4 regions of the Listeria grayi genome follow, and region 1 is predicted to be linked to each of the others. Evidence: predicted binding sites of a transcription regulator. Region 1 holds the regulator's gene; each other region holds the start of a gene.
What was found. Region 1 encodes Rex, which represses fermentation and respiration genes when NADH is low (regulators of the CRP and FNR family bind a similar motif). Its sites were predicted from a motif close to TTGTGAAATATTTCACAA; they were not measured.
Positions count from the first base shown of each region.

Region 2: the regulator Rex is predicted to act here: its motif matches at 4,944-4,961, upstream of EL241_RS00940 (nitrate/nitrite transporter).
Region 3: the regulator Rex is predicted to act here: its motif matches at 5,322-5,339, upstream of pflB (formate C-acetyltransferase).
Region 4: the regulator Rex is predicted to act here: its motif matches at 3,397-3,414, upstream of pplA (extracellular electron transfer flavoprotein PplA).

Region 1 is NZ_LR134483.1:796,015-803,868, reverse strand. It holds gene groL (chaperonin GroEL) at 1-483, opposite strand, end outside; gene groES (co-chaperone GroES) at 512-793, opposite strand; gene EL241_RS03805 (CPBP family intramembrane glutamic endopeptidase) at 1,013-1,696, shown strand; gene EL241_RS03800 (YdiK family protein) at 1,700-1,894, shown strand; gene EL241_RS03795 (redox-sensing transcriptional repressor Rex) at 1,941-2,582, opposite strand; gene EL241_RS03790 (ABC-F family ATP-binding cassette domain-containing protein) at 2,901-4,853, shown strand; gene EL241_RS03785 (isochorismatase family protein) at 4,996-5,565, opposite strand; gene EL241_RS03780 (TetR/AcrR family transcriptional regulator) at 5,654-6,550, shown strand; gene tsaD (tRNA (adenosine(37)-N6)-threonylcarbamoyltransferase complex transferase subunit TsaD) at 6,589-7,605, opposite strand; gene rimI (ribosomal protein S18-alanine N-acetyltransferase) at 7,605-7,854, opposite strand, start outside.
Region 2 is NZ_LR134483.1:179,180-187,033, forward strand. It holds gene EL241_RS00910 (molybdopterin molybdotransferase MoeA) at 1-611, opposite strand, end outside; gene mobA (molybdenum cofactor guanylyltransferase) at 744-1,325, shown strand; gene EL241_RS00920 (hypothetical protein) at 1,312-1,554, shown strand; gene modA (molybdate ABC transporter substrate-binding protein) at 1,538-2,344, shown strand; gene EL241_RS00930 (molybdate ABC transporter permease subunit) at 2,367-3,032, shown strand; gene EL241_RS00935 (ATP-binding cassette domain-containing protein) at 3,032-3,676, shown strand; gene EL241_RS00940 (nitrate/nitrite transporter) at 3,720-4,898, opposite strand; gene glmU (bifunctional UDP-N-acetylglucosamine diphosphorylase/glucosamine-1-phosphate N-acetyltransferase GlmU) at 5,199-6,572, shown strand; gene EL241_RS00950 (ribose-phosphate diphosphokinase) at 6,625-7,581, shown strand; gene EL241_RS00955 (putative heavy metal-binding protein) at 7,634-7,854, opposite strand, start outside.
Region 3 is NZ_LR134483.1:1,343,159-1,351,012, forward strand. It holds gene EL241_RS06535 (YlbF/YmcA family competence regulator) at 1-174, shown strand, start outside; gene mutS (DNA mismatch repair protein MutS) at 280-2,850, shown strand; gene mutL (DNA mismatch repair endonuclease MutL) at 2,871-4,688, shown strand; gene EL241_RS06550 (glycerol-3-phosphate responsive antiterminator) at 4,707-5,252, shown strand; gene pflB (formate C-acetyltransferase) at 5,588-7,819, shown strand.
Region 4 is NZ_LR134483.1:2,607,972-2,615,825, reverse strand. It holds gene EL241_RS12945 (polyprenyl synthetase family protein) at 1-449, opposite strand, end outside; gene eetB (flavinylation system FAD exporter subunit EetB) at 466-1,002, opposite strand; gene EL241_RS12935 (FAD-dependent oxidoreductase) at 1,145-3,028, opposite strand; gene pplA (extracellular electron transfer flavoprotein PplA) at 3,442-4,338, shown strand; gene EL241_RS12925 (FAD:protein FMN transferase) at 4,466-5,533, shown strand; gene menA (1,4-dihydroxy-2-naphthoate polyprenyltransferase) at 5,557-6,516, shown strand; gene fmnA (FAD export ECF transporter transmembrane subunit FmnA) at 6,535-7,326, shown strand; gene EL241_RS12910 (GntR family transcriptional regulator) at 7,377-7,854, opposite strand, start outside.

The sequences.
Region 1 (7,854 bases):
TGCAATCAATTTACCTACTTCTTCATCTCCAGAAGAAATCGCAGCGACTTGAGCGATCGATTCTTTCCCTTCGATCGGTTTAGAGATTGTTTTTAGTTCTTCGATTGCTGCTGCAACTGCTCGTTCAATCCCGCGGCGGATACCGACAGGGTTAGCACCAGCTGTTACATTTTTCAATCCTTCTTGGATCATTGCTTGAGCAAGAACTGTTGCTGTTGTCGTACCGTCTCCGGCTACGTCATTCGTTTTGGAAGCAACTTCAGAAACTAATTTTGCTCCCATATTTTCAAATTCATCTTCTAATTCGATTTCTTTTGCGATCGTCACACCATCATTTGTGATAAGTGGAGAACCGAATTTTTTGCCTAAAACAACGTTACGACCTTTTGGTCCAAGTGTTACTTTTACTGCGTTCGCTAATTGATCCACACCGCGTAGCATGGAACGACGAGCGTCTTCGCTGAATTTAATATCTTTTGCCATTTTATTATTCCCTCCATTTTATCTTAGATTAAACAATTGCTAAAATATCGTCCTCGCGGATAATCAAATAATCTTTGCCGTCATACGTTACTTCTGTACCAGAATACTTAGAGAAGATAATGCGATCATTTACTGCTACCTCTAGTTCTTGTTTAGTTCCGTTTTCTAGTACTTTGCCATTTCCTACTGCGATTACTTTGCCCTCTTGTGGCTTTTCCTTTGCTGAATCCGGCAACACGATACCGCTTGCAGTTTTTTCTTCTGCTTCAAGTACTTCAATAACGACACGATCTCCTAATGGTCTTAACAATGTAAATAACCTCCTCATAGTGATAGTTTCTATTTTTAGCACTCTAACGTTTTGAGTGCTAACACAATATTATAATAGTCAAAAATGGTAAGGAATGCAAGCAAAAACTACTAAAAAAATTTTTGGCGTTTTTTTATAATTGCTTGTTGTACCAATAATTAGTACAATAAAACGTAATAGTTCTTGAATATTTAAGTTTAGCTAGAAGGAAGCGATTTTTTGTCTAAAAGATATTTTTGGGTTTTAGTGGTTTATGTAATTAATTTTTTATCCGGCATTGTCGGTATCCCGATCGTACACGGGCTGGTTCTTCATTTCACCACGTTAGCGGGTAAGCAAGCTTTCAACCAAAGTGTTGTCATCTGGAATATTGTGGCGAATCTGATCACATTATTTGTCATCTGGCTGCTACTTCGCAAACAACCGGCAACTGATAAAGTACTTCGAGGAACCAAGGCAAGCGTTGGTATGAGCGTAGTTTGGGCTGTATCAGGCGTTCTGATGCTCTTTGCCGGACAAGTAGTTGCCGGTTTGATCACGCAGTTGTTTATGGATACCCCTGCTGGCTCGGCAAATACGGAAATGCTGACATCTTTGACGAAACAGGCACCAGTCTTATTTGTGTTTATCACACTTATTGCGCCGGTCATTGAAGAAATCGTTTTTCGGAAAGTATTATTCGGTGGTCTCACCAATTGGATGAATATCCATGTGGCAGCGGTAATCAGCTCTTTGTTTTTCGCCCTTGGGCATGGTGACCTTCCATTTCTGCTGGTTTACTTTTCCATCGGTTTGATTCTTTGTTTCCTATATACGAAAACAAAGCGGATCACTGTCACCATTTTTGCGCATATGATCATGAATGCGATCGTTCTACTATTTTCTTTAGGTGGTGTTTCCTAAGTTATGAATGCAAATAAATCGATTTTCCAGGGATTGCTTTATATCGTTCTCGGCATTGTATTTGTGGTCTTTGCTGTGGAACAGGTAAATGATAGCGGCTGGACGATTCTCGCTTATGTCATCATGGCGATGGCAGCCATTGATTTTGTCACTGGTGCACGGTTTATCTTCATCGCCTTATTCAATCGTAAAAAATAAAAAAACTGCCGGAAAAGTATTTTGCTTTCCGGCAGTTTTTATTTACTTATTTATTTTGCGGATAATTTTCCAAGAAGTAAATAAGTGTTTGTAATTCTGTCGTTAGATCAATGTGATGGACACGAACGTGTTTTGGTACACTGATACGAGCTGGTGTAAAGTTCAAGATCCCCTTTACATCTGCTTCTAACAATTTATCCACTGTGGCTTGCGCTTCGCTTGACGGTACTGTCAAAATCACGACCTCCACATTGTTTTCGCGTAATGTTTCTTCCATATCATTTAAATGATAAATTGGTATATCTTGTTGGATCGTGCCTACTTTATCAGCATCGACATCAAAAGCAGCGGCGATCTTGATATTATTGTTTTTCATGAAGTTGTAATGCAGGAGCGCCATTCCTAAGTTCCCTACTCCAATGATAGCAACGTTAGTTTGTTTATCTTGACTTAGCGTTTTGCTGAAGAAATCGAGGATATACGCTACATTATAGCCATAGCCTTTCTTTCCAAGTGCTCCAAAATAGGAGAAATCACGACGAATGGTTGCAGAATCTACTTTCACTGCCTCACTTAATTCAGCAGATGATACGCGCTCTTTACCAGACTCATGTAGATATTTTAAATAACGATGATATAATGGCAAGCGTTTTGCTGTTGCTTGTGGAATTTTTGTATTTTCCTCCATCTTAACTTTTCCCTTCTTCCTTGAAAATTTTGCTAATTGAACCGAAGCACTTCTTAAAGATCTGCAGATAACTGCTCTCATTTTCACATGCTTGCTTTTATACTATAAACATTTCACAAAGAATGCACAAACTTTTTGCTCATAATTTTTCAAAAAACTAACAAAAAGCCGTTAGACATCATTTTACCATAAAAATTCACAAAAGAAATCACAAATTTTCACAAAAATATAATACGTGAAAAGAATTTTGATAGTCGCACGTTGCCTTTGCTAATTCTTTGAGCTAAACTAAAAGTAGTAAGTTAGAGGAGAGAAATCATGATTTTATTACAAGTACAGCAAATCAGCAAATATTTCGGGGCAGAAATGATCCTAGATAATATAAAATTAGAAGTAAAAACAAATGATCGAATTGCATTAGTCGGCCGCAATGGTGCTGGGAAATCCACCCTGCTAAAAATCATCGCTGGCGAACTGAGTTATGACGGGGGGACGATCTCCAAACCAAAACAGGTGAAGATCGGTTATTTGGCACAAAGCACACCCCTAGAATCAGAACGAACGATCTGGGCAGAGATGCTCACCGTTTTTACTGAGTTACAGCAAATGGAACGACAGCTGCGCGAGATCGAATTGAAAATCGCCGATCCGGAGATTATTTCCAACGAAGCGCAATTCCAATCGCTTTTGAAGCAATATGATGAACTGCAGCATAACTTCAAAGAACAAGGCGGTTATCAATACGAAGCCGATATCCGTTCGATTCTGCATGGTTTCCGCTTTTATGAAGCAGATTATGAGAAACCGATCCAATCCCTGAGCGGTGGTCAAAAAACACGGCTTTCCCTAGCGAAATTGTTGCTTTCCAAGCAAGATATCCTTATTCTCGATGAACCGACCAACCATTTGGACATCGATACGCTGACATGGCTGGAAAACTATCTGCAAAATTATCAGGGCGCGTTGGTCATCGTTTCGCATGACCGTTATTTCTTAGATAAAGTCGTCAACCAAGTTTATGAGATCAGTCGCACGAAAATCGACCGTTTTGTCGGCAACTACAGCCAGTTCTTGGTTCAAAAACAAGCCAAGCTCGAAAAAGAATGGAAAGAATTCGATATGCAACAAAAGAAAATCGCGAAACTCGAAGATTTCGTTGCTCGCAATATCGTCCGCGCTTCCACGACAAAACGCGCGCAAAGCAGAAGAAAACAATTAGAAAAACTCGACCGGATCGATCGGCCAGAAGGCAGTGAGAAATCGGCACATTTTGGTTTCCATTTTTCCAAACCTACTGGAAAAGATGTGTTATCAACATACGATCTGGCGATTGGGTATCAAAAAGAGCAACCGATCGCTCAGCATATCCAGTTTGAAGTCAAACGTCCCGACAGTGTGGCGATCGTCGGTCCCAATGGTATCGGCAAAACCACCCTTTTAAAAACGTTGATCGAAAAGTTGCCACCATTATACGGCGACTTTGAATTTGGTTCCGGCGTTCAGATTGGCTATTACGATCAAGAACAAACCAATCTTTCCTCCAATAAAACTGTGCTCCAAGAATTATGGGACGATTTCCCCGATATGACCGAACAAGCTGTTCGGACATGCTTAGGCAATTTTCTATTTTCTGAGGAAGACTGCAGCAAGCTGGTCTATAGCCTAAGCGGCGGGGAGAAAGCACGGCTGGCATTATCGAAGCTGACGCTACTTGGTGCTAATGTGTTGATCTTAGATGAACCGACCAACCACCTGGATATCGATAGCAAGGAAGTATTGGAAGCTGCACTGATCCAATTTGAGGGAACGATTTTATTCGTTTCGCATGACCGCTATTTTATCAACCGAATCGCTTCGAAAGTATTGGAAATGGCTCCTGATGGCGCGACGACATATTTAGGCGATTATGATTATTACTTGCAAAAACTAGCCGAGGCAGAGGAGATCGCCCGCTTAGATGCCGAGGAAGCAGCGAAACAAAACCCGTCTGCCCCGCTTCCTACTAGCAGCAGTCCAGCCAAAAATAGCTATCAGCAAGATAAAGAGCAGCAGAAGCAACGGCGGAAATTAGAGCGGCGCTTAACAGAGATCGAAAAAGAATTGGAAAAAACGGAAGCCCAAATTTCCGAATTGGAAAGCTTGCTTACAGAACCTACTGTTTATCAAGACCACGAAAAAGCATATGAGGTCAACACGCAATTAGAAAAGCAGAAACGAGCAGCAGAAAAATGGATGGAAGAATGGGAAGAAGTTAGTGAACATCTGGAATAGAGAATGGAAAAAAGAGCGATTATCTCGCTCTTTTTTTCCATTTATTGTCGCTTTAAGGCGGTTCTCCCAGCTCTTCTATGAGAACCTAGTCCAATCGTCAAGCTCCATTGCATATAATTTGCTGGTATCTATTTGTTGATTCTTAACCTTCGAATGAAGCAATGATTTCTGCTGTTGTTCGGATTTTCCCCATTCTAGGAAAAATATAATTTTTCACATGATCGTGCTCTTCCTGAGTAAAACCGGACATCGCATCAATACTGAAAACTTGATTATATCCAAGCATAAACGCTTCTCTTGCTGTTGTATCCACCCCTAGACCTGTTGCGATACCTGCTAACACGATTGTATCGATTCCGCGTCTACGCAACTGCAGATCCAAGTCTGTTCCAAAGAATGCTCCCCACTGCTTTTTCACTATCAGATGATCCGTTTCCTGTACATTTAACTCCGGAACGATCTCATCCCACTGCTCAGGAAGATTCAATTGTGGGGCCTCCCGATCTAATAATGGAGCTGGCATGTCTTTCATATCTTTACTTGATACATGGACAAGTACAACAAATGCACCTGCTTTGCGAAATTTATCCGTCAATTGCGCTGCCTTTGCCACCACGTCTTCAGCTGAATTCGGAGCATAATTGTTTCCCAGCCATTTTTGCAGATCAATAATTACTAACGCCGTTTTTTTAGGATCTAATCCATTTCCCATTTTAAAGACCTCTCTTTTACGATTTATTTGACTTGATGTTTTATATATTGTACTATAAGTCAAAACAAGTCAAGTGGAAGGAATTAAAATGATGAAAATTCTTAAAGAAGATGTAATCAACACAGCAGAGCTGCTTTTCAAAAAACATGGATATTTAGACGTCACTATCCAAGATATTGCTGATACGTATGGAGTAGCGAAAGGCTCGATCTATAAATTTTTTTCGTCAAAAGAAGCACTTTTTAGTGAAGTATTTGATCGCTGTCAAAACGAATATTTTGCGGAAACCGAGAAACTATATGAACAAGCTCATTCCACAACTCGAATCAGATTCTTACAGCAAATCGTCTTTCGCTTTCAGTATTTTTCAACATACCAAAATATTTTAGTAGCATTTACAGAGCTGCCCATTCAACAGGATGATACCTTTGAAACATTGCGTAAAAGAGTAAGAGCCAGATTGATCGAATGGCACCGCAAGTGCTTAATGGATTTTTATGGCGATAAACTCACTCATAACCGCTATGATCTGATCTTTATATATCGCGCGATTTTGAAAGAATATTTATCTTGGGTGATAGAAGCGGAAACCCTTGTTTCTCTGGAAGACATAGCTGAAATCATCATCAGCAAAATGGACGTCCTGGTGGAAGATAGTTATCAGAACACCTCACAGTCTATTATCAGCTCGGAAAATTATACTTCCTATATTCGCGGAACAAAGACTATGGATGAACAAGCTATGATTACTCGATTATTGACTAGCATGGAAGCAGCGATTGCCGAATTGCAGTTACAAGATGAAATGTCAGCAACCCTTACAAGTCTCTTAAATACGTTAAAAAGTGAATTGATAGATAAACCGGTAGACAACAAGCCGCTGCTGCAAGCAATCTTATTTTATTTAAAACAGGAAAAAACTTTGATGAGTAGTGTCATTCAATTGAAGAATATTCTCTTTACAGAAGATGCAAGCGCAAAATAGTTAACAAAAAAACAGCTGGCCTGCTACCCAGCTGTTTCTTATTTTCCTAATTCCAAACTTGGATCGGCATTCAGTGCCAAACCACTCCGTTTGCCTTGTTCGTAAGCGATAGTTCCTGCCGCTGCGATCATTGCTGCATTATCGCCGCACAGCGATAACGGCGGAATCACCAGCTCTACTTCCGGAAGTGCTTCAAAAGCAGCTTCTAAACCTGCTCGGAGTCCCTCATTCGCAGCTACACCGCCAGCCAGCAGCAATTGTTTGACACCATAATGTTGTACCGCCCGCATGGTTTTCGTTACTAATACTTCTACCACACTTGCTTGGAAACTTGCCGCAAAATCTGCGTTGTTAAGTGTCTCACCACGTTGGCGCATATTATGCACTTGATTGATGAACGCTGATTTTAAACCGCTAAAACTGAAATCATAATTATCTTCCCGAATCATCGCTCTGGGGAAAGGAAAAACAGCTTCGCCTTCCTTTGCTAAACGATCGATCTGCACACCGCCGGGATAAGCCAAGCCAAGTGTCCGAGCTACTTTATCATAGGCTTCGCCGGCTGCATCATCACGTGTTTCACCAATCACGTCAAAGGAATAATCTTCTTTCATCAAAACAAGTTCCGTATGGCCACCACTCACTACCAAGGCAAGCAACGGAAATTTCAAAGCCGCCACCAAACGATTGGCATAGATATGGCCGGCGATATGGTGAACACCGATGAGTGGTTTTTGATGAGCAAATGCTAACGCCTTCGCAGCATTTACCCCGATAAGTAATGCACCGACTAATCCCGGCCCCTCCGTCACAGCGATTGCTGTAACTTCATCGATCGTCACACCTGCTTCTGTCAATGCGGCTTCGATCACAATCGTGATCTGCTCGACATGATGCCGCGATGCGATTTCAGGAACCACGCCGCCAAAACGTTTATGGCTCTCGATCTGCGAGGCGACAATATTTGAAAGGATCTCCGTACCATTTTTCACCACTGCTGCAGCTGTTTCATCACAGCTTGACTCGATTCCTAAAATATACTTGTCTTTTGTCATTATAGATCCACCCACATTACTAGTGCATTTTCGTGATTGTCCGGATAATAATTCTTACGGATCGCTCCGGGTTCGAAATGCAACTTTTTATATAAATTTTGTGCTTTCTGATTACTCACGCGAACTTCTAACGTCATGTGTGTGACACCAGCCTTTTCCGCCTGCTGCATCAATTCCCGCAGCAACAGCTCGCCATAATGATTGCCTTGCTGTTCGGGATGAATCGCAATATTGGTGATGTGCCCTTCA
Region 2 (7,854 bases), 620 kb from region 1:
CTGTTATAAATCTTGCCCGGCAGGTTTGGTGCTGTTAGATCACTAACTTCTGTTCCAGTAGATAAGACCGCTACACGTGCTTTTTCATAACATAAGCAGTCTTGGATACCAAATGCGCTCAGCAAACCAATGGCACCGGGGTTTAGAAGTGTTCCTTCTGACAATAAGAGGTCGCCTGCCTGAAACTCGCTGCCGATCGGAGTGATATTCGAATGCGCTGGTGCTGTGGTTATTTCGATGTAGTTATCTACTAATTGTTTCGTATCCTCAAGCATCACGACTTGATTTGCGTCATCTGGGACTGCAGCACCGGTCATGATCCGCACCGCTTGATTTGCCTGAAATGGATTCACATAAGTTGCGCCAGCTGGGACTTCCGCAATTATCTCAAACTTTCCGGGGAAAATTTGTTCAGCCGTTCGGTTGATCGCATAGCCGTCGTACCCAGAACGGCGAAACGCCGGGTAAGGAAAGGGGGCGTGAATAGACTCTGCCAAAGTATAGCCGTTGCTTGTTGCTACTGAACGCCGCACAGTATGTGTTTGAATCGGTAGATTTTGCAAAATTGTTTGCGCTTCTGTGAGGTCAAGAATTGTACGTTGTGTTAACATCTAATTCCTCCTAAAAAGATTATTCAATGGTTCACAAAAATAAGAATTAGTAAAAGCCCTAATATCAGCCTAGCATTTAATATGCTAACTTTCTATTAGGGTTTTTGCTATTCTATCGAAAAGAGGAAAAAAATGACAATTGGTATTATTTTAGCTGGTGGAAAGTCACGCCGGTTCGGAGAAGACAAAGCACTGTACCGGGAAAACAAGCATGAACAAACATGGGTAGAAAAAGCAGCGGATAAGATGTCGGTGTTCGTTTCCCGGATCTATGTCGCCGCGAATACGCGTAATTATCATGCGTTGACGCAGCTGTTTATGGAAGAAAGCAAGGTAGAAGTCTTACAGGATCAGCCTCCTTATTTAGACAAAGGCCCACTAGGCGGATTATATGCAGTCAGTTCCTTGTGCCAGCCTACATGTGATTATTTGATCATGTCTGTGGATTATCCTTTACTTGCTCCAAGCGTTCTAGAAAAACTAGTCGCAGTACCAAGCGGCTATGCAGTAGACGAGGACGGCAACCCTCACTATACCATTGCTCATTATGCTTTCTCGAATAGCGAAGTAAAGCAGCAGCTCAGAAAAGGCGATTTGCGTTTACAGAATTTCATTGCTCGAAAAAAGATCGTTCCACTTCCCTTTGACAGGCAGCAAGTCCTTATTAATTTTAATACAAAGGAGGAAATCATGAACTGCAATGGACAAAAATAATATGACAGAAGGAGACTTTCAGAAACTCCTGCACATCGCACTAGCGAATCTGAGGATCCAACTCACAATTGTAGAAAATGAGATTCAACGTACGAATCAAGAATTACGGACGTTGGAACAACAAGAACAACTGGAGAAATTAGAAGAGCAATACTTGAAATTGGAGAAAGACTGGCAGCACTATACTGAATTTGTAAAGGAAGGTTATTATTATGAAGATAACGATTAAAAAACAACTCACTGTATTTACATTAGGAGCAATGCTTATTCTCGGCGGCTGCGGGGCAGGTCAAAGTAACTCTGCTACGAAAACAGATAAAGCTGCAGAAAAAGTAACGATCCATTATTCTGCAGCTGCAAGTTTAAAAGACGCCTTATCTGAGATCGCAACAGACTACGAAAAAACACATAAAGACGAAACGATCGACATCGATTTTGCTGGTTCAGGTCAAATCAGACAAAAAGTAGTCAGCGGTGCGCCGATCGACGGCGTTCTTTTAGCAAGTAAAAGCGATGCGGATCAATTAAAAGACAAAGATAAGATCACAAATGCCAAGGAAGTTTTGAAAAATGATCTAGTCGTTGTCGCCAACAAGCAAGACAACATAAAAAAAGAAAAAACCTTAGCAGCACAATTGAAACAAGCAAAAAAAATCGCGATCGGCGAACCTAAAACGGTCCCAGCCGGTGCTTATGCGGAAGAAACATTTGCAAGCTTGAAGCTCGAAAATGAGCTGAAGCCAAATCTGGTACTAGCCAATGATGTTCGCCAAGTATTGGCCTACACGGAAAGCGGCAACGTGGATCTAGGTCTTGTTTACCGGACAGATGCACTTATCAGTGATAAAGTGTCTGTTGTTTACACGGTTCCGGAAAAACTGCATGCACCTATCACTTATTGGACAGGGGATGTAAAAGAAACAAAACACGCTAAAGAAGTAGAAGCATTCAATAAATATCTCGGTACAAAAGATGCAGAAAAAGTATTCGACAAATATGGTTTCCAAGTAGCAAACTAAGTTTTAGAAAGGAGCGGGACGCATGCTTGTGCCAGTCACGCATTCCATTTTTATCGCGATTGGGGCGACACTCGTAGCATTTCTTTTGATGTTGCCGCTTGCATATATTGGTGCTTACTGGCAGTTCAAGGGGAAGTGGTTGCTCGAGAGCGTTCTGCTACTACCGCTTGTTTTGCCGCCGACCGTGATAGGACTGGTTTTGCTACAGTCATTTGGGAAATACGGCTTTCTAGGAAAACTAACAGCACTTTTCGGAGATTATTCCATTATTTTCACACTAACCGGCGCTGTTGTCGCAACAATATGTGTTGTTCTACCGTTGATGTATCAGGGATTAAAAGCGGCATTTTTATCCGTACCGATCGAACTCATACAAGTCGGACGGACACTTTCGGCAAATTCAATCGAACTATTATTCCGCGTTATCATCCCAAACTGCTGGCAGCATATTTTCGCCAGCATCCTGTTATCTTTTTGTCGCGGGTTGGGTGAATTTGGCGCTAGCTTGATGGTGGCGGGCTACATCGAAGGAAAGACCGACACGATCGCGACCTCGATCTACTTTGCTATTCAACAGAATGAAGTAGATAAAGCGGTGATGCTGAGTGTAACCGACGCATTCATCGGGTTTGCTGCCCTGATAATCATTTATCTATTGACTAATAAGCGAAGCAGGTGGAGCAAATAATGAGCTTATCGGTAATGATCAAAAAAGAACTTTTCCCCCAGCGACTGGATTTCCACTTTGACTTTACGGAATTGATCACAGGAATGACAGGAAGCAGCGGTATGGGGAAAACGACGATCATGAAATGTATTGCTGGCATCGAACAGCCAGAGAGCGGACGAATTGCGTTTGGAAACAGTGAGTGGTTTAATAGCGAAACTGATGTCCAATTGCCTCCGCAAAGGCGTGATCTTGCTTATGTGATGCAGGATCTGGCGTTATTTCCAAATTTGAATGTCAAAGAAAATATCTATTTCAGTCAAAAAACAAGGTTGAAACGGAAACAAGGAGCGACAGGGCTAGATGAACATTTTCATTTTCTAATCCAAGAATTAGCAATTGAAAAATATATCTACCAACCGATTCATCTGCTTTCTGGAGGACAGAAACAGCGCGTTGCGATTGCAAGGGCATTGTTCAGCAAGCCGCAACTGTTGCTTTTGGATGAGCCCTTTACGGGACTCGATGATGAAACACGTGCGCAAGTGATCGAGCTGACGAAAGCAGTGATTTTGAAAGAACAGATCCAAACGATCGTGATCTCGCATTATAAAGATGAGCTCCTCCATTTGACTGATACGATCATCTCCTTGAATCCAAAATGAAAAAGCGCTGTTTTCCACTTTAGGAAAACAGCGCTTTTCTAAATCAGGCTACTTGTTTATTTCTAATAAATGTTAGGTATAACACAAACCAGCAGAACAATGCGAATAGGGCTAGCAGCAAGATCCCGATCTGGAAGCTGCCGGTATATGTTTTAATGACACCAAGAATGATTGGCGGGAAATAACCACCCAAACCACCCAATGCTCCAACGATCCCAGTGACGGCACCAGTATTCCCTTTGGAAACAGTAGGAACCATTTTGAATACGATCCCATTCCCTAAGCCGGCGACAAGCGCGACAGCAACCAGAATAACAGAGAAGAATGCATAGGAGTTTAAAGCACCCATCATTGCAAAAGCAACGATGCTAATCCCGAAGAAAACGATCTGCAGTAATTGTGAGGGACGGAACCGGTCAGAAAGAAGACCGCCGACAGGACGAGCGAATGTACACAATCCAGCAAATACGGCTGTCCACATCCCAGCAACAACAGCATCTGTTTTAAAAAGATCATTCATAAAGGTCGGGATCAAATTACTTAATGACATAAACAAACCGAACGTCAACGCATAAAAAAGACTTAACAACCAAGTGCTTTTCTCTTTGACGACTACAAGCGAATCGCGCAGTGTTTTCGTTGGATCGACAGGCATTTCTTTACATCCGAATAAAACGATGAGAATAGTTATGATAGTAAGGACGATCAAGAATGTAAAAAGCCCTTCAAAATTCCATTTTTCTGCCATTCGCGGTAATATCAGCGCAGAAATGGCAGTTCCTAGATTGCCCATTCCGGCAATTCCTAAAATAAGGCCTTGCTTCTCAGGCGGGAACCAAGCTGACACATAGGAGATACCGACTGCAAAGGAAGTACCGCTCATTCCCAGTAGAAAAGCAGCGACCAGCAGTAGCTCGTAGCTATGCACGCGTGGGATCAAAAAAAGCGGGATCAGTAAGAAAAGCAGTAGAAAAATGTAAATTTTCTTTCCGCCAAAACGGTCGCTCATGATTCCCAGCGGAATACGCATGATCGAGCCGAGCAACACTGGCATTGCCAATAAGACAGTCTTTTGAACCACTGTTAAATGGAAAATTTGATTGATCTCGTTGGATAACGGTGCTAAACACAGCCATGACATAAAGCAGACCATCATAGCAAATGTTCCGATAATCAAAGCAGAATAAGCATCTTTTTTAGTAGTATTAAGTTGTGATTTCATGTTTTCCTCCTAAATATGCGAAATTTGTATGCGTAGAGAAATGAATTGTTTATAGATTCACATTTACCTCCTTTCCATCTCCTGCAAATAACATATTCGAGAAAGATAACATACATAAATTGGGAGTTCTATAAGGGAATGTACTAAAAATCCTTATAGCGGCGCGTGATTTTTTGAAATTATTAAACTTTTTTATTTAAGCCATTATAATGGGATTAGTTCGATCGTAGCCTTGAAAATTGACGGATTTTGCTGTATTATTCATAGTGGAACATTAGTGTATATTGGGGGTTCAATAATATGACAAAACGGTACGCAGTTGTGCTTGCTGCGGGTCAAGGGACGCGTATGAAGTCAAAACTCTATAAAGTTTTACATCCCGTTTGCGGGAAACCAATGGTAGAACATGTTGTAGATCAAATAAAAACGCTGAACATGGACAAAATCGTCACGATCGTGGGGCATGGAGCAGATAACGTCCAAGAACAATTGGGTGGGAAAAGCGAATTCGTCAAACAAGAAGAACAACTAGGAACTGCACATGCTGTTTTGCAAGCAAAAGACCTCCTTGCTGATAAAGAAGGTACGACATTAGTTGTATGCGGCGATACTCCTTTGATTCGGAGCGAAACAGTCGATGCTCTGCTCAAGTATCATCATGAGAAACGAGCAAAGGCTACTATATTGACAACTTCTTTGGAAGATCCGACTGGGTACGGTCGTATTATTCGCGATGATCTAGGAATAGTAGGGAAAATCGTGGAACAAAAAGATGCTTCTTCCGAAGAAAAAGCAGTAAAAGAGATCAATACCGGAACATATTGTTTCGATAATGCAGCGTTGTTTGATGCTTTATCCAAAGTAACTAACGACAATGCGCAAGGGGAATTTTATCTTCCTGACGTTATTAAGATCTTGAAAGATGCAGAAGAAGTTGTGGCTGCTTACCGGATGGAATCGTCCGACGAATCGCTTGGTGTCAATGACCGAGTGGCACTAGCCGAAGCAACGAAGCTGATGCAGAAACGTATCAATGAGAAACACATGCGTAATGGCGTCACACTGATCAATCCTGAAAATACATACATTGATGTCGATGTGGAAATTGGACAGGATACAGTAATCGAATCCGGTGTCACAATCAAAGGAAACACGGTGATCGGCGATGATTGTACGATTACAAGCGGATCAGATATCCAAGATTCAGTTATCGGTAGTGGCGTGCTTATCCGCAGCTCTGCCGTGATCGAAAGCAAAGTTGCCGACGAAGTCCAAATTGGACCGTATGCGCATCTCCGCCCTGAGTCAGAGATCGGTGCACACGTGAAGATCGGTAATTTCGTGGAAACGAAAAAAGCAGTGGTTGGCGAAAATACGAAACTGCCTCACTTTATCTACATGGGTGATGCGGAAATCGGTAAAAACGTCAACGTCGGCTGCGGTTCCATTGCTGTCAACTACGATGGCAAGAACAAAGCTAAAACCATTATTGGAGATAACGTATTCATAGGTTGCAACTCTAACCTAGTCGCACCGCTTAAAATAGGGGATAATGCCTTTGTCGCAGCTGGTTCGACGTTAACAAAAGACGTGCCGGAGGGAGCACTTGCGATCGCTAGAAGCAAGCAAGTGAATAAAGAAGGCTACGCAAAGCGACTTAACTATAATAATTAATGACTAAGTTTGTTTTTAAATTTAATTTTAATAAAAATAGTGGAGGCTGATTATGTCAAACGAGTATTTTGATCCGAAGTTAAAAATCTTTTCGCTAAACTCTAACCGCGCACTAGCAGAAGAAATTGCGAAAGAAGTAGGAATTGAGCTGGGAAAATCAAGTGTTACACATTTTAGTGATGGCGAGATCCAAATCAATATTGAAGAAAGTATCCGCGGCTGCCACGTATATGTCATTCAATCAACAAGCTACCCAGTAAATCAAAATTTAATGGAACTTTTGATCATGATCGACGCACTAAAACGTGCTTCGGCAGCTACGATCAATATTGTAATGCCATATTACGGCTATGCAAGACAAGATCGTAAAGCCCGCAGCAGAGAACCGATCACGGCTAAATTAGTAGCAAACTTGATCGAAACAGCTGGAGCTACTAGAATGATTACTTTGGACATGCATGCACCGCAAATTCAAGGGTTCTTCGATATCCCGATCGACCATTTGAATGCAGTTCGTTTGCTTAGCAAATATTTTGGCGAACGTCATCTAGGAAATGATCTAGTCATCGTTTCTCCTGATCACGGTGGAGTTACCCGCGCTCGCAAAATGGCAGATCGATTGAAAGCACCGATCGCGATCATTGACAAACGCAGACCGCGTCCGAATGTCGCAGAAGTAATGAATATCGTCGGGAATGTAGAAGGAAAAGTTTGTATCCTGATCGACGACATCATTGATACAGCAGGAACGATCACATTAGCAGCCAACGCACTTAAAAATGCCGGCGCTACACAAGTTTACGCATGTTGTACGCACCCAGTTTTATCTGGACCAGCAATGGAGCGAATCGACCAATCACCGATCGAAAAATTAGTGGTTACAAATTCCATCGCTTTACCAGAAGAAAAATGGATCGACAAAATGGAACAACTGTCTGTTGCACCATTGCTTGGTGAAGCGATCGTGCGCGTGCATGAAAATGCTTCTGTGAGCTCGTTGTTTGAATAATAAACTAAAGAAGCTGGTTTTTCCTAAATTGGAAAAACCAGCTTCTTTTTATTTATTCCACAACCACAGCAGTTCCGGAAACAGATACCATCAGCATGCCATTATCTGCACCCAGTACTTCATAATCGACATCAACAGCGATGATCGCATTGGCGCCAAGTGCTTCTGCACGGTTCTCCATTTCTTCGATCGCCGCTTCACGGGCTTGGATGAGTTCTTCTTCATAGCCGCCGGAACGTCCGCCGAAAAAGTTGCGGATACCTGCACCAATGT
Region 3 (7,854 bases), 550 kb from region 1:
TATCAAAAGTATGAAGCTATGAAACTGACAGAAAAGAAAATCGATCAAGTGCAGGCGGAAATCGATAACTTGCCGATCGTTGCCGAATTCAGACGGGCACAAGCAGAAGCAAATGAATTGCTCCAATCGGTGACCAAAGAAATCAATGTGGAAGTTTCGGAATCAGCCGATTAGCCATTTTCTCCGGAAAGTGGCTTTTTTTGTGGAGCAAGACAAGAGAATTTACGGCGATTATGCTATAATGGAGAAATGAAAAACATAGAGAAGGACTGATGAGGGATGACAGAATATACACCGATGATGCGCCAATACCTAACGATCAAGGCAAACTATCAAGATGCCTTTTTATTCTTCCGGCTAGGAGATTTTTACGAAATGTTCTTTGACGATGCACTGAAAGCATCGCAAATTTTGGAGATCACACTGACAGGTAGAGAAGGCGGAGGGACGGAGAAAATCCCGATGTGCGGCGTTCCGTATCATTCTGCAAGCGGCTATATCGAAACATTGATCGATAAAGGCTATAAAGTGGCGATCTGCGAGCAAGTAGAAGATCCTAAAACCACCAAAGGCATGGTCAAGCGGGAAGTCGTCCAATTGATTTCGCCAGGAACGGTCATGGATGAAAAAGGGCTAAAAGAAAAAGAAAACAATTATATCTCGGCATTATACAGTGATGGCGATGCTCGTTTTGGTTTTGCCTACTGTGATCTTTCCACCGGAGAATTAAAAGCAACGACCTTGCAGGCAGAAACCAATAAGCTGCTAAATGAACTGACAACACTATCAGCAAAAGAACTGATCGTCGACAGCGCCAATCAAGCCCTTTTATCGAATAATTTAAAAGAAGAACTTGGACTGACGATTTCACTGGAAGAATCCACCGCGCTCCAAGCTGACTACCAGCATTTAGTTGACGGCGAATGGGGAGAAGTCGAGCAAAAAGCGGTCGCGAAACTGATTACTTATCTAGCAGAGTCACAAAAACGCGATCTTGGCCACTTGCAGCAAGCGGTTCATTATGAAACGAGCCATTTCATGAAAATGGATTATTATTCGAAACGCAATTTGGAACTTTCCGAATCGAATCGCGGGAAAGGTAAGCAAGGAACCCTATTATGGCTACTCGACCATACCAAAACAGCAATGGGCGGACGGCTGCTCAAGCAATGGATCGACCGACCGCTGATCGACAAAGAGATCATCACGCAAAGGCAAGATGATGTTGCCGCTTTTATCCGTGCCTTCTTTGAGCGCATGGATCTCGTCGAACATCTGAAAAATGTCTATGACTTAGAACGACTTGCTGGACGTGTGGCTTATGGGAACGTCAACGCTAGAGACCTGATCCAGCTGCGAAATTCCTTATATCAGATTCCGAAAATCAAAGCGATTCTTGCTTCGATCGAGTCAGATAGCCTGCAGACGCTTGCTGATAAATTAGATCCATGCGAAGAATTGATGACGATCTTAGAACAAGCGATCATTGACAGTCCGCCAATCTCGATCCGCGAAGGCGGCATCATCAAAGACGGTTACAATGAACAGCTTGACACTTATCGCGATGCCAGCCGCAATGGCAAAAGCTGGATCGCTGAATTAGAGAGTAAAGAACGAGAAATCACCGGAATCAAGTCACTCAAAGTTGGTTTTAATCGAGTTTTCGGATATTATATCGAAGTAACAAGAGCAAATACCCACCATCTTCCCGAAGGACGTTATGAACGCAAACAAACATTGACCAATGCCGAGCGCTATATCACGCCTGAATTAAAAGAGAAAGAAAAATTGATTTTAGAAGCCGAAGAAAAAAGTGTGGAGCTCGAATATCAATTGTTTATCGAAGTGCGTGAGCAAGTGAAGTCCTTTATCCACCGCTTGCAAGCTCTTGCGAAATTGGTTAGTGAGATCGACTGCTTGCAAAGTTTCGCAGAAGTCAGCGAAAAGAATCACTTTATTCGCCCAGTTTTGAGTGAAACAGGCAAACTTTCCGTCAAACAGGGACGTCACCCCGTAGTCGAACGCGTCATGGGGGCACAGAGCTATGTAGCGAACGACTGTCAAATGGATGATGACCGAGAGATATTATTGATCACCGGTCCGAATATGTCCGGTAAGAGCACGTATATGCGCCAAGTCGCTTTGACCGCGATCTGCGCTCAAATTGGTTGTTTTGTACCGGCAGAAGAAGCAACCTTGCCAGTTTTCGATCAGATTTTTACTAGAATCGGTGCAGCAGACGACCTGATTGCTGGTCAAAGTACATTCATGGTAGAAATGCTTGAAGCCCGTAATGCGATCGTTAATGCAACGAAAGACAGTTTGATCCTTTTCGACGAGATCGGCCGCGGGACAGCAACTTATGATGGAATGGCGCTTGCCCAAGCGATCATTGAATATATCCATGAAAATGTCAAAGCAAAAACATTATTCTCGACCCATTATCATGAACTAACTGTTTTGGATCAAGAACTTGCATCCCTTGCCAATATCCATGTAAGTGCTGTCGAAGAAAACGGCAAAGTCGTATTTCTGCATAAAATAAAAGAGGGACCCGCAGATAAAAGCTATGGAATCCATGTTGCTCAGCTGGCAGAACTTCCTGCTGATCTTATCAAACGGGCGAGCCAGATTTTGGCGGAACTGGAAGCGGAAAAAGAACAGACTGCTTCCCAAGTAGAAAAAACAGAAGAAGACATCCAGCTTGCGATGTTCCAAGTAGAAGATATCCCTGCTCCTAAAAAAGCAGATCGCGATCTCCGCAAAGAAATCGCGCAACTTAATTTGATGCAGATGACGCCAATGGAAGCAATGAACGTACTTTACAAGTTACAGCAAAAAACGATGTAAAGAAAAAGAAGGTGAGCCAAATGGCTAATAAAATTGTTGAATTGACAGAACTTTTATCCAATAAGATCGCAGCTGGGGAAGTAGTAGAACGCCCAGCTTCCGTTGTCAAGGAATTGACGGAAAACGCGATCGATGCCGGAAGTACCGTGATCGATATTTTGATCGAAGAAGCTGGTCTAAATAAGATCACCGTGATCGACAACGGTAGCGGAATCGAGCCTGAAGATGTAGAAACGGCTTTTCTGCGTCATGCTACTAGCAAAATCAAAAATGAGCACGACCTTTTCCGCGTGCACACATTAGGTTTCCGCGGGGAGGCATTACCAAGTATCGCCTCTGTCGCGCAAGTGAAAATCACCACGTCGACCGGAGAAAAGCAAGGCAAGCATTTAACGATCCAAGGCGGAAAAATTTTAGAAGAAATAAGCAGTGATGCTCGAAAAGGTACGGAAATCGAAGTCACACAATTATTCTATAATACACCGGCTCGCTTGAAGTACTTAAAGAGTCTGCCGACAGAACTTGGAAATATCACAGATATCATCAATCGCCTAGCGCTATCCCATCCGGAAATCAGTTTCCGACTTTCTCATAACGGAAAATCACTGTTGCAAACAAGCGGGAATGGAGATCTGCGTCAAGTGATCGCTGCGATCTACGGTGTGTCGATCGCCCGCAAAGCGCTTCCGGTAAGTGCTGAATCCCTTGATTTTAAAGTGAATGGCTATGCGATCTTGCCGGAGATCAACCGGGCCAATCGTAATTATGTCTCCACAATCGTTAACGGTCGTTATATCAAAAATTTTGCCCTTGTAAAAGCAATCCAGGAAGGGTATCATACGCTCCTGCCGATCGGTCGTTATCCGATCATTGTCCTGCAGATCGAAATGGATCCGATCATCGTGGATGTCAATGTGCATCCGGCTAAACTGGAGGTACGACTCAGCAAAGAAAAAGAATTAGGACAATTGATCACACAAATGCTGAAAGGAGCTTTCCACCAGCAACAGCTTATTCCAAGCGGTGAAGTTTCCAAAAAACAGAAACTCGCTTCCGAGCAACTGCAGATCGACTTTGATAAAAAACAGTCGGAACCGCCAAGACTTGATCAACCGTTTCATTACAAGCAGCCGCCCGAACAAGATAATTCCTATGTGGCCGAAGAAAATGCTTTATATGAAAGTTTAGATGCGCTCCTGGATCGTCCAGAAGAAAAGCAGGAAGAGCAAGAAGAAGTCACCATCACACCAACGGAACGCTTGCCAAAACTATATCCGATCGGACAGATGCATGCGACGTACATTCTGGCACAAAATGAAAAAGGCCTTTATATCATTGACCAGCATGCTGCACAAGAACGAATCAAATATGAGTTTTATCGCGAAAAAATCGGTGAAGTGGCAAGAGAATTACAAGATTTACTTGTTCCGATCGTGTTGGAATTTTCAACAGATGAATATGTGCGGTTAGAAGAGCAAAAACAGAAACTGGAAGAAGTGGGCGTTTTCTTGGAACCATTTGGTCAAAACAGTTATATCATTCGTTCGCATCCGAATTGGTTCCCGAAAGACCAAGAAGAGGAGACCTTGCGGGAAATCATTGACGAAGCGCTTAATGCGCCGAGCATCAGTATCCATAAATTGCGGGAAGATACAGCCATTATGATGAGCTGCAAAAAATCGATCAAAGCCAACCATTATTTGACAAAAGAAGACATGGAGGCTTTGCTGGATACGTTGCGCGAGGCAAGCGATCCATTTACCTGCCCGCACGGCCGACCAGTCGTTATCGAATATACCACTTATGAACTGGAAAAAATGTTTAAACGTGTTATGTAGCCAAAGGAGTGGACAAAAGTGTTTGGACAACAGAAAATCATCCCTGCAGCGCACCAAGAGCGTGACATTGAAAAAATAATCGCTTTAGATGGAGAATATCTCGTCATGCTGGAAACGCATATCGCGCAATTAAAATCGCTTGTCAATCTGGCTAAGTCTGCAAATAAAAAAGTCATCTTGCATGCAGATTTGATCAATGGTTTAAAAAACGATGATTATGGTGCGGAATATCTTTGTCAAGAGATTCGACCAGCAGGAATCGTTTCTACAAGAAGCAATGTTGTGATCAAAGCTAAACAGCAGCACATTATTGCGATCCAGCGCTTATTTACGATCGATTCAAGCGCGTATACAAAAGGGATTGCGATGATTGAGAAAACAAATCCAGATGCGATCGAATTACTGCCAGGTATTTTGCCAAATCAAATCGCACGCATGAAAGCGATGATGAATATACCACTCATTGCCGGCGGATTGATCGAAACGGAGGAACAAGTGAACGATGCGCTAGAAAATGGGGCTATCGCGATCACAACTTCCAATAAAAAATTATGGAATCTGTGAGGGGAAATTCTCCTCACTTTTTTCATGAAAAACAGTTTGATGAAAACGCTTGTTTATAGCGAATTTCGCTTGTGCCACAGTACACAAGCGTTTTTATCTGTATTATAACAATTTTCACCATTCGGCTAATACAGAACGCCACTTTAATAAGAGCAGTAAAAAAGTAATTGGGGCTATTAGTGACTTTTAGCCTATTTAATAATTTTTTCACAAAAAGTTTCTCAAAAACTGTAGCATTTTTTGAGAAATGTGGTATCATAACAGTGTAAACATTTACAAATAGTTATGCTCATTATTTAACGCTCAAAATTGAACAAAAATTGGAGGCTATTTAAATGAAAGAACAATGGAAAGAATTTGTCGGTGGAACTTGGCAAGAGGAAATCGATGTAAGAGACTTTATCCTAAAAAACTATCGACTTTATGAAGGTGATGATTCCTTCTTAGTCGGCCCAACTGATGCGACCAATAAATTATGGGAACAAGTAATGGATCTTACCAAACAAGAACGCGATAATGGCGGCGTCCTTGATATGGATACTAAAATCGTTTCCACGATTACTTCTCATGATCCTGGCTACCTAAACAAAGATTTGGAAAAAGTCGTTGGTTTCCAAACAGATAAACCATTCAAACGCAGCTTACAACCATTCGGTGGTATCCGCATGGCAGAAACAGCAGCAGAAGCATACGGCTTTGAGATCGATGCAGAGATCAGCCACATCTTCTCAGAATATCGTAAAACACATAACCAAGGCGTGTTCGATGCCTATACACCTGAAATGCGCGCAGCTCGTAAATCCGGTATCATCACTGGACTTCCAGATGCTTATGGTCGTGGACGTATCATCGGTGACTATCGCCGTGTAGCATTATACGGTATCGACTTCTTGATCGCAGAAAAGAAAAAAGATTTGAACAACACAGGTCTTCGCACAATGAGCGATGATATTATCCGTTTGCGTGAAGAACTTAACGAACAAATCCGTGCATTAGGCGAATTAAAAGTACTAGGCGAAAAACACGGATTCGATCTTTCCCGCCCAGCAGAAACAGCTCAAGAAGCTTTCCAATGGTTATACCTTGGCTATCTAGCAGCAATCAAAGAACAAAATGGTGCAGCAATGAGTCTAGGCCGTACCTCTACATTCTTAGATATTTATGTAGAACGTGATCTTAGAAATGGTGTATTAACAGAAGAACAAGCACAAGAAATCGTAGATCATTTCATCATGAAATTACGTCTAGTGAAATTTGCTCGTACTCCAGATTACAATGAATTATTCTCTGGCGACCCAACATGGGTAACAGAATCCATTGGTGGTATCTCAGAAGACGGCATCCCGCTTGTTACAAAAAACTCCTTCCGTTTCTTGCATACATTAGATAACTTAGGACCTGCTCCAGAACCTAACTTGACTGTTCTTTGGTCCACACACTTGCCATCAGGATTTAAAAAATTCTGTGCCAACATGTCGATCAAAACAAGTGCGATCCAATACGAAAACGATGATGTTATGCGTCCTAAATGGGGCGATGATTATGCGATCGCTTGTTGTGTATCCGCAATGCGTGTCGGCAAACAAATGCAATTCTTCGGCGCACGTGCTAACTTAGCGAAAACATTGTTATATGCCATCAATGGTGGTATCGATGAAAAATCGAAAGCACAAGTTGGACCTGCTTACCGTCCAATCACAAGCGACGTTTTAGATTACAAAGAAGTGCTTGAAAAATACGATGCGATGATGGAATGGATCGCAGAACTATACTTGAATACATTAAATGTTATTCACTATATGCATGATAAATATGCGTATGAAAGATTAGAAATGGCGCTTCATGATACACATGTCTTACGTACAATGGCAACTGGTATCGCTGGATTATCTGTAGCGGTCGATTCTCTTTCTGCAATCAAATATGCAACTGTAAAAGCAGTCCGCGATGAAAATGGCGTAGCAGTTGACTTTGAAATCGAAGGCGATTATCCGAAATACGGCAATAATGACGATCGCGTTGACCAAATCGCAGTCGACCTTCTAAAAACATTCATGACAAAAGTGAAAAAACACAAAACTTATCGTGACTCTGTTCATACAACTTCAGTGCTTACCATTACTTCCAATGTTGTTTATGGTAAGAAAACAGGGAACACACCAGATGGACGCCGCGCAGGCGAACCATTCGCACCAGGAGCTAACCCAATGCATGGCCGTGATACGAAAGGTGCATTAGCATCCTTATCATCCGTTGCTAAGCTTCCATATGAATACGGGCAAGACGGAATTTCCAACACATTCTCGATCGTACCGAAAGCACTAGGCCGTGATGACAGTGCGCAAGTCGACAACCTAGTAGCAATGCTAGACGGTTATTCTACAAAAATGGGACATCACTTGAACATCAACGTCTTCAACCGCGATACATTATTAGATGCGATGGATCACCCAGAAGAATATCCGCAATTAACGATCCGTGTTTCCGGATATGCTGTAAACTTCATCAAATTAACGCGTGAACAACAATTAGATGTTATTCACCGTACGATGCACGAATCCATGTAAGAATAGTGATCAAAAGCTGGAGGCGGACTTTCCGC
Region 4 (7,854 bases), 940 kb from region 1:
CCCATTAATATTTTTTCGATATTCTTGCTGTTAAAATCAATATTTTCAACAGAATCGGCATGTGCGGAGAGAATCTTGAAACAGACGCAGAATAGATAGTCGCCGGTATAAACAGCGTATTTCCGTCCGAATTTGGAATGGATCGTCGGCACACCGCGGCGCATGTCTGCATCATCGATCACATCATCGTGGATAAGCGTCGCCATGTGCAGGACCTCGAGGGCGCTTGCAACGGCAATCGATCGATCCGCATTATATTCTGGCCCGGCTTGAGCAGTCAGCAATACAAAGGCAGGGCGTAAAAGTTTTCCGCCGGAGTGGATCATAGCATTGATATTTTCAGCGACATTTTTATCGCGGATCTTGATATTTTTTTCGATCGTAACTAAAACTTCTTTTAAATCTTTCTGAAGTTCAGGATAGTTATTCCACATGGCATTGATTTGCATAGCGAAACTCCTTTGATTAGTGTTCTCTATTTTCTTTCGCAAGGAAAAAAACTTGCAATGTTTTTACGTTTTTTAATAAATAATTAGCAGCGATCCCAACAGCGATCCCAGAAAGAATGCCGATGAAAGACAAAACTGGTAAATAAAGCATCACATTCCAAGATTTGGCTAAAAAGCTGGCTACTAAAAGCTGCCCGACGTTATGAAGTATGCCCCCGGTTGTGCTGACACCAATAATACTGATGCGTTTTGGCCCCAATTGTTTCACGAGAAACATTCCGAGCAGACTGATGATTGCTCCACTGGCACTGTATAAGAATGTGGAGATCGTGCCGCCAAGCAAGGTTGCCAGTACTAATCGGATCGCCACTATGATAAATGTATCTTTGAAGGATAATGTGTATAAAGAAATGCAGGTGATAATATTCGATAACCCCAACTTCGCTCCAGGAGCAAAGGCAAAGGGGAAAGGAATTGCTCGTTCTAAGAGGCCGATAACCACCGCTTGAGCAGCTAGCAAGGCAATGTAAACGAGTCGTTTATTCTTCGTCATCTGTGATCCAACCCATCTTATTCGTTCATTTCCTTTATTGTAAATGATATTTCGCTAAATAGACAGTATTTAAGTAAAAAAAGGGAGCAGTCCCATTCGTTTATGAATAGACAAATGGACTGCTCCAGCTTTATTTGATAGGTTATTTATCTCGATAAATCGATTTAGGTTTACCGTACCACCATTTGCCGAGACCTTTTTGGATCCAAGGAACAACCCAGAAGTCAAAGCCGAATGTACGTCCGGCACCGTTCAACATTGCGATGGAAGCAGGTAATGCCCAGAATTTATCCCAGCCAAGCATTGCGCTGAAAGTAAACATTACTAGGAAGCCAGCACTTCCGATACTTGCTAACCATGTGAACAGGCCAGCTAAGATCGCAAGACCGATCGCAAGTTCGATGAATGGAACTACTTTTTGCATGAACAATGCAACGTCAAGGTTTGGCATCAATAATTGCATGATCCATTTAAACCAGCCAGGCATATGTTGTAAGATCGGAACAGTAACATTTTGAGCAGCTTCTCCGGCTTTATCACCGGCTGCTTGACTTGCACCAGAAGTAGCTGCAGTTTGCAACCAGTCAAATGGCATCTTAGAAGTTGTTGCTGTCAGCCAAGAATCCTTACCAATACCGTTGAAAAGACGTCCTAAGTGAGAGAAGTTGACTTTATCCCAAGTACTTTCACCATAAATTTTCGACAATGCTTCATCGATCCAGAACCAGCCAAGGTAAACACGTAGTGGTAATACCCAGATAACGTTTCCATAGCGAGAAGTCCAACCGCGGAAAATATTGCGGCCATCTTTGATGTGGAAGAATTCGTGCATGATGTATTGCCACATGTAGTAGCCGCTGCGAATGCCAAAGAAGTAATATAGATTGACCATGTGTTTCATGAAAATCGCGAACCAGCCAGATAAATGCATGCTGCCTAAGTGAGCAACACCATATTTAGCACCGATCGAGACCATAACACCATGATATTTACCATTGTAAGGTTCTTTTTCTGTTCCGCTGATTTCGGAAATGATGCTTTTCGCAGCAGTCATCCCAGTTTGTTCAGCAGCTTCAACGATTTGTGGAGTTGGTTTGCCTTCATTTTCTTCAAAGTAAGCTAAGTCACCAACTACATAAACGTCTTTCAAACCATCTGCTTCCATAAATTCGTTTACTTTCAAACGACCAGCACGAGCAGATTCCATGCCGTATTCTTCTGTATCGGAGTTAGCTTTTACGCCGGCAGTCCAAATCAATGTATGAGTTGGAAGCTCTTGTCCGGATTTCAAGATGATGCGGTCCGATTTAACTTCAACGATCGGAGCGCTTTTAAGAATTTTGATTCCTTTTTTGACCATGTAGCGTTCTGCTTTATCAGCATCACGACGGTCTAGCATGTTTAGGATCGTTGGTACAGCTTCGACAACAGACAATTCGATTTCGTTTGGATCGATCTTGTTATCTTTTGCTAAACGAGTTTTCCATTCCAGCAATTCGCCGACCATTTCGATTCCAGTAAAGCCGGAACCACAGACTACAAAGCTAAGCATTGCTTTTCGCTTAGCAACATCTTGGATGCGAGAAGCTGCAGTAACAGTATCTTCTATATGTTTGCGTAGTTTAACAGCGTCTTCCCAAGACCATAATGTAAAGCCGTGTTCTGCAACGCCGGGAGTACCAAAGTCATTTGGCTCGCCACCCATACCTAAAATAAGATAATCAAATGGATAAGTGCCGTGTTCGGTAGTGACGATTTTTTTGTCGTGATCGACATTAGTTACATTATCAGTAACTAAATTTACTTTTGTACGATTGAATAATCGGCGCAGGTCGTATTGAACTGCAGTTGGTTCCACCCGTGCAGCCGCTACTTCATGTAATTCGGTCATCATGGTGTGATAAGAATGTCTATCGATCAATGTGATCGTTACATCTTTATCTTTTTTGTATTTCTTTGCTAATTTCTTAGCTGCATGAACACCTGCATATCCCGCCCCTATTAAAACGATATTCTTTTCAGGCATATGCTCTCTCAACTCCTTGTATTTTTTTTCACAAAAGCTATTATGAAAAATATAAATAAGACTATTAATCTACCATAGTGTAACAGATTGAGAGCGCTTATGTCTAGTCAATTTGAGGGCAAATAGTGCATTTTATAAAAAAATAGTTCTTTGTATGAAAAGTGGCAAAATTCATAGACCAAAAGTATCAGTTTTTACTAAGTTATAAAGCTGTTTTTGTATCATTTTTAACATTTAACTACATATTTCCCGAAATACTATTCATTTTTTAGAAAATTTATTCAATTCCGTTTTTTGATTTAGTATAGACAAACCGCCTAAAGGGTGCTATTATTTGGTTGTGAAAGAGTGTTGGGTTCTAAAAATTAATGTGCATAACGTCACATAATAAAAAATTAAAGGTGGGAACTTTTATGAAAGTGAAAAAAATTGCAATGGGTGTAACTGCTGTGTTAGCTTCCAGTATGTTATTAGTAGCTTGTGGAAACAATGATAGCGGTAGCAAAGATAAAAGCAAGTCAGATTCAAAACAAACTGCAACAGTTAGCAAAGATGCTAAGAAAGACGGTACACTTACAGACGGCACTTATAAATTAGAAGAAAAAAATTATGATCATGATTATCGTGTTTCCTTCGATATTAAAGTAAAAGACGGTAAGATCACAGAATCCAACTACGATTACTTAAATAAAGATGGCAAGAAAAAATCCGAAGATGCTGGTTATGAAAAAGCAATGAAAGCTAAATCCGGTGTTGGTCCAAAAGAATATATCAAACAATTAAATGACTCTTTAGTAAAAGAACAAGCAGCAAGCAAAGTAGAAGCAGTAAGTGGAGCAACTCATTCTTCTGACGCTTTCGCTAATTATGCAAACCAATTGATCCAAGCAGCACAACGCGGCGATACTTCAACAATCGAAATCGACAATGGTGCTAAATTGAAAGACGGTAAATACAGCTTGGAAGAAAAAAATTACGCACATAACTATCGCGTAGTCTTCAACATCGAAGTAAAAGATGGCAAAATCGCAACTTCTGATTATAACTATGTAACAAAAGACGGCAAGAAAAAATCCGAAGATGCTGACTATGAAAAAGCAATGAAATCTAAAACAGGTGTGGGTCCGAAAGAATACATCCCTACTTTAAACAAAGAACTTGAAAAGAAACAATCTGCTGACGTAGATACTGTATCTGGTGCAACAGAATCTTCTAAAGCTTTCCAATTATATGCAGATCAATTGATCAATGCAGCTCAAAAAGGCGACACAAAGAAAATCGAAGTTTATAATTTCGTAGAAGCAGAATAAGAATTACCATTATTAGCAAGTAAGCGACTAATCCTGCATTGCAAGATTAGTCGCTATTTTTATGAGCAATTATAGGGTTATATGGTATAGTATTTCTAGTGAGGTCATATTGAAAGGTGCAATGATAATGAAAAAATGGACATGGCTGCTTGTTTTTATTCTGCTGATCGGCAGTTTAGCTGCATGCGGCGGACCAAAAAAAGAAGTTTCTAAAAAACAGGATCAAAAGGAAACGTTGCCGCTTAGCAAAAAAGATTTTCTTATGGGCACAGTAGTTTCTCTGAAGATCTATAATGCTGGAAAACAAGATGCGATGGATGCGTCTTACAAGAAAATTCGAGAATTAGCGGCGGAGATCACTACAAATGATGACGGTAAAAATTCTGAGATCGATAAAATCAATGCTAATTCCGGGAAAAAACCTGTCAAAGTAACAAAAAATATGTTCTTCTTGATTGAAAGAGCTATTTTCTACAGCAAGAATTCTGATGGCGGCTTTGATTTGGCGATCGGACCACTTACTAATTTGTGGCGGATCGGCTTTCCAGATGCACGCAAACCAAGCCAAGCAGAGATCGATAATCGTTTGCCATTGGTAAATTATAAAGATGTGCAGCTGAATGAAGCGAACCAAACCGTTTATTTGAAGCGAAAAGGTATGGCGCTTGATCTGGGAGCCATCGCTAAGGGGTATATCGCGGATGAAGTAGCGAAAGTGATGAAAGCTCACGGCGTCAATTCAGCGATCGTAGACCTCGGTGGTAATATTTTCGTTATCGGTCACAATCCTGACGGAAAAAAATGGAACGTCGGTATCCAAGATCCATTTTCGCCGCGTGGAAGTATTATCGGCAAGCTGGAGACGGAAGAAATGTCGATCGTTACTTCTGGTATCTATGAACGTCATTTAGAAGTGGATGGAAAAGACTACCATCATTTGTTAGATCCGAAAACGGGCTATCCGTTTGATAACAATATCGCCGGTGTTTCGATCATTTCGAAAAAATCGATCGATGGAGACGGCTTGTCCACCGCGACTTTTTCTAAAGGGATCCAAGGCGGATTAGAATATTTGAAACAATTCAAAGGAGTGGAAGCAGTCTTTGTCAGCCGCGACAAGAAGGTATACATCACTCCAGGATTGAAAGGTAAGTTTGAATTGGTCAATACAGACGATTTTAAAATGGGAAATTAAGAATGTAGGGGAGGAAAGGGCGTATGTCGTTATTAACGTTCCTTGATCTAGTTGAGATCAGAACTAAAATTGCCAGTGTGTTTCCTTTTATGATTGGGATATTGTATGTTGTCTTTCATTATCACGTCTTTGAGCCGCTGCAAACGATCACTTTTTTTGCGTCGATGTTCATTTTTGATTTAACAACGACCGCGATCAATAATTATATGGACTATCGAAAGGCTACCGACAAGCATGAGTTTGACTATCGGAAGTCGAAAAATGTGATCGGTCAAAGGGAAATTCCGGAAAAAACGGTTATTATTACCATTTTTGGCCTGTTTCTAACTGCAACTTTGTTGGGAGTTTGGCTTGTATTTCAAACAGATCTACTGGTATTACTGATTGGTTTTATTTGTTTTTGTATCGGGATCTTATACACATCTGGTCCTGTACCGCTTTCCAGAATGCCGCTTGGGGAAATTTTCTCCGGAGTAACGATGGGGTTCGGTATCTTTTTCTTAGCGATTTATGTCAATGCGAGCGATGCTGGAATCGCAAGTTTAGTGTGGCAAGGTGCTTGGGTGACGCTGGAGGTCAATCTGCTGGAAATCATCCGGATCGGCGTTGTATCGTTGCCGTTGATATTTACGATCGCAAATATCATGTTGGCGAATAATCTATGTGATTTAGAAGAAGATATCCGCAACAATCGCTTTACACTGCCGTATTATATAGGAAGAAAAGCAGGCGTGATTTTATTTAATACGTTATATTATGCTTCATTTGCTGCTATTATAGTAGGAGTATTGTTAAACTATTTACACCCAATCATGTTGCTAAGCATATTAGCGGCGTATCCTGTGTATCGAAACTTAAAATTGTTTAATAAGGAGCAAGTGAAAGCAAAAACATTTGCCATTTGTATCAAGAATTTTTTGGTGGTCAACATAACGATTACAGTGCTGATGCTTGCGAGTGTCATTATTCAAAGTTTTAATTGATGGAAAGGAAGTGGTCTCATGATCGATAAGCTGATTTTAGGAAGATATGTACCGGGGGATTCGTTTCTTCATCGACTCGACCCGCGTGCCAAGCTGGTAATGGGACTGCTTTATATTGGGATCTTGTTTTTGGTAGATAATTGGATCACGACTTTTTTGATTATCTTTTTCACTTTCTTGGTAGTTGTGTTGACACGAATAAAAGTCAACGTGTTTATTAAAGGGATACGTCCGCTGATTTGGCTGATCCTCTTCACGGTTGTGATGCAGCTACTGTTTACCGGTGGCGGTGAAGTCTATTTCCAATGGGGAGCCATTACGATCTCCTCGTTCGGGATCGCTAACGGAGCGCTAGTGTTTCTGCGTTTCACACTGCTGATCGTCATGTCGACGGTAGTGACGCTGACAACGAAACCGATGGACTTAGCGGATGCGATCTCTTACTTGTTGAAACCATTCTCCTATTTGCGTATGCCGGTGCAGGATATTGCGCTTATGCTTACGGTTTCGATGCGTTTTATCCCGACATTGATGGAGGAAACAGATAAGATCATGAAAGCTCAGCGTGCCCGTGGGGTGGATTTCGGGGAAGGAAACATCTTCGAGCAGATGAAAAAGATCGTGCCGGTGTTTATCCCGCTATTCGTTAGTTCATTCAACCGAGCCGAGGATCTTGCCAATGCTATGGAAGTAAGAGGTTATGAGGGCGATGCCAAGCGGACGCGGTTTAGATTGCTCCATTGGCATGGCATTGATGCGATCGCATTCTTGGTATTTATTGCGGTCACCGTATTTTTATGGCTATTGTGACAATCAAAAAACAGCTGATCCTTTATGGAGGACAGCTGTTTTTTTGACTATTAAGGGACTTGCAGTTGGATGTTATACTGGTAGCGATTGCCAGGATAGAAAAATTCGGTATATTCTATAAGGCGGTCTTCTTGATCTCGTGTAACACGCTGTACATGCAACAAGGGGCTGTTCTCATCTACATGCAGATGGGCTGCCAGTGTTTTGTCAGCGACCATTGATTCGATCGTTTCTTGTGCTTTTGTTACGATGTAGCCTTTTTCTTGAAAAAGTTTATACAAAGAAGCATCTGGAGCAGCTAACTCTTCTGCCGCTAAAGGCAGAAAAGAAGGACAGTAGACACGCTGGAAGCTGATGGGAACATCATCGATCCACCGCAGACGCTCATGGCGGCTTACTAATGCACCTTTCGGCAGGTCGAGCTTTGAACAAACCATTGTGTCTGCAGGCAGATCGTTGTCGAAGGAGAGCAGTGCAGAATGGAGCGAGCGGTTGTTGTTCTCTTCGGAAAAACTAAGCAGCGTCTGC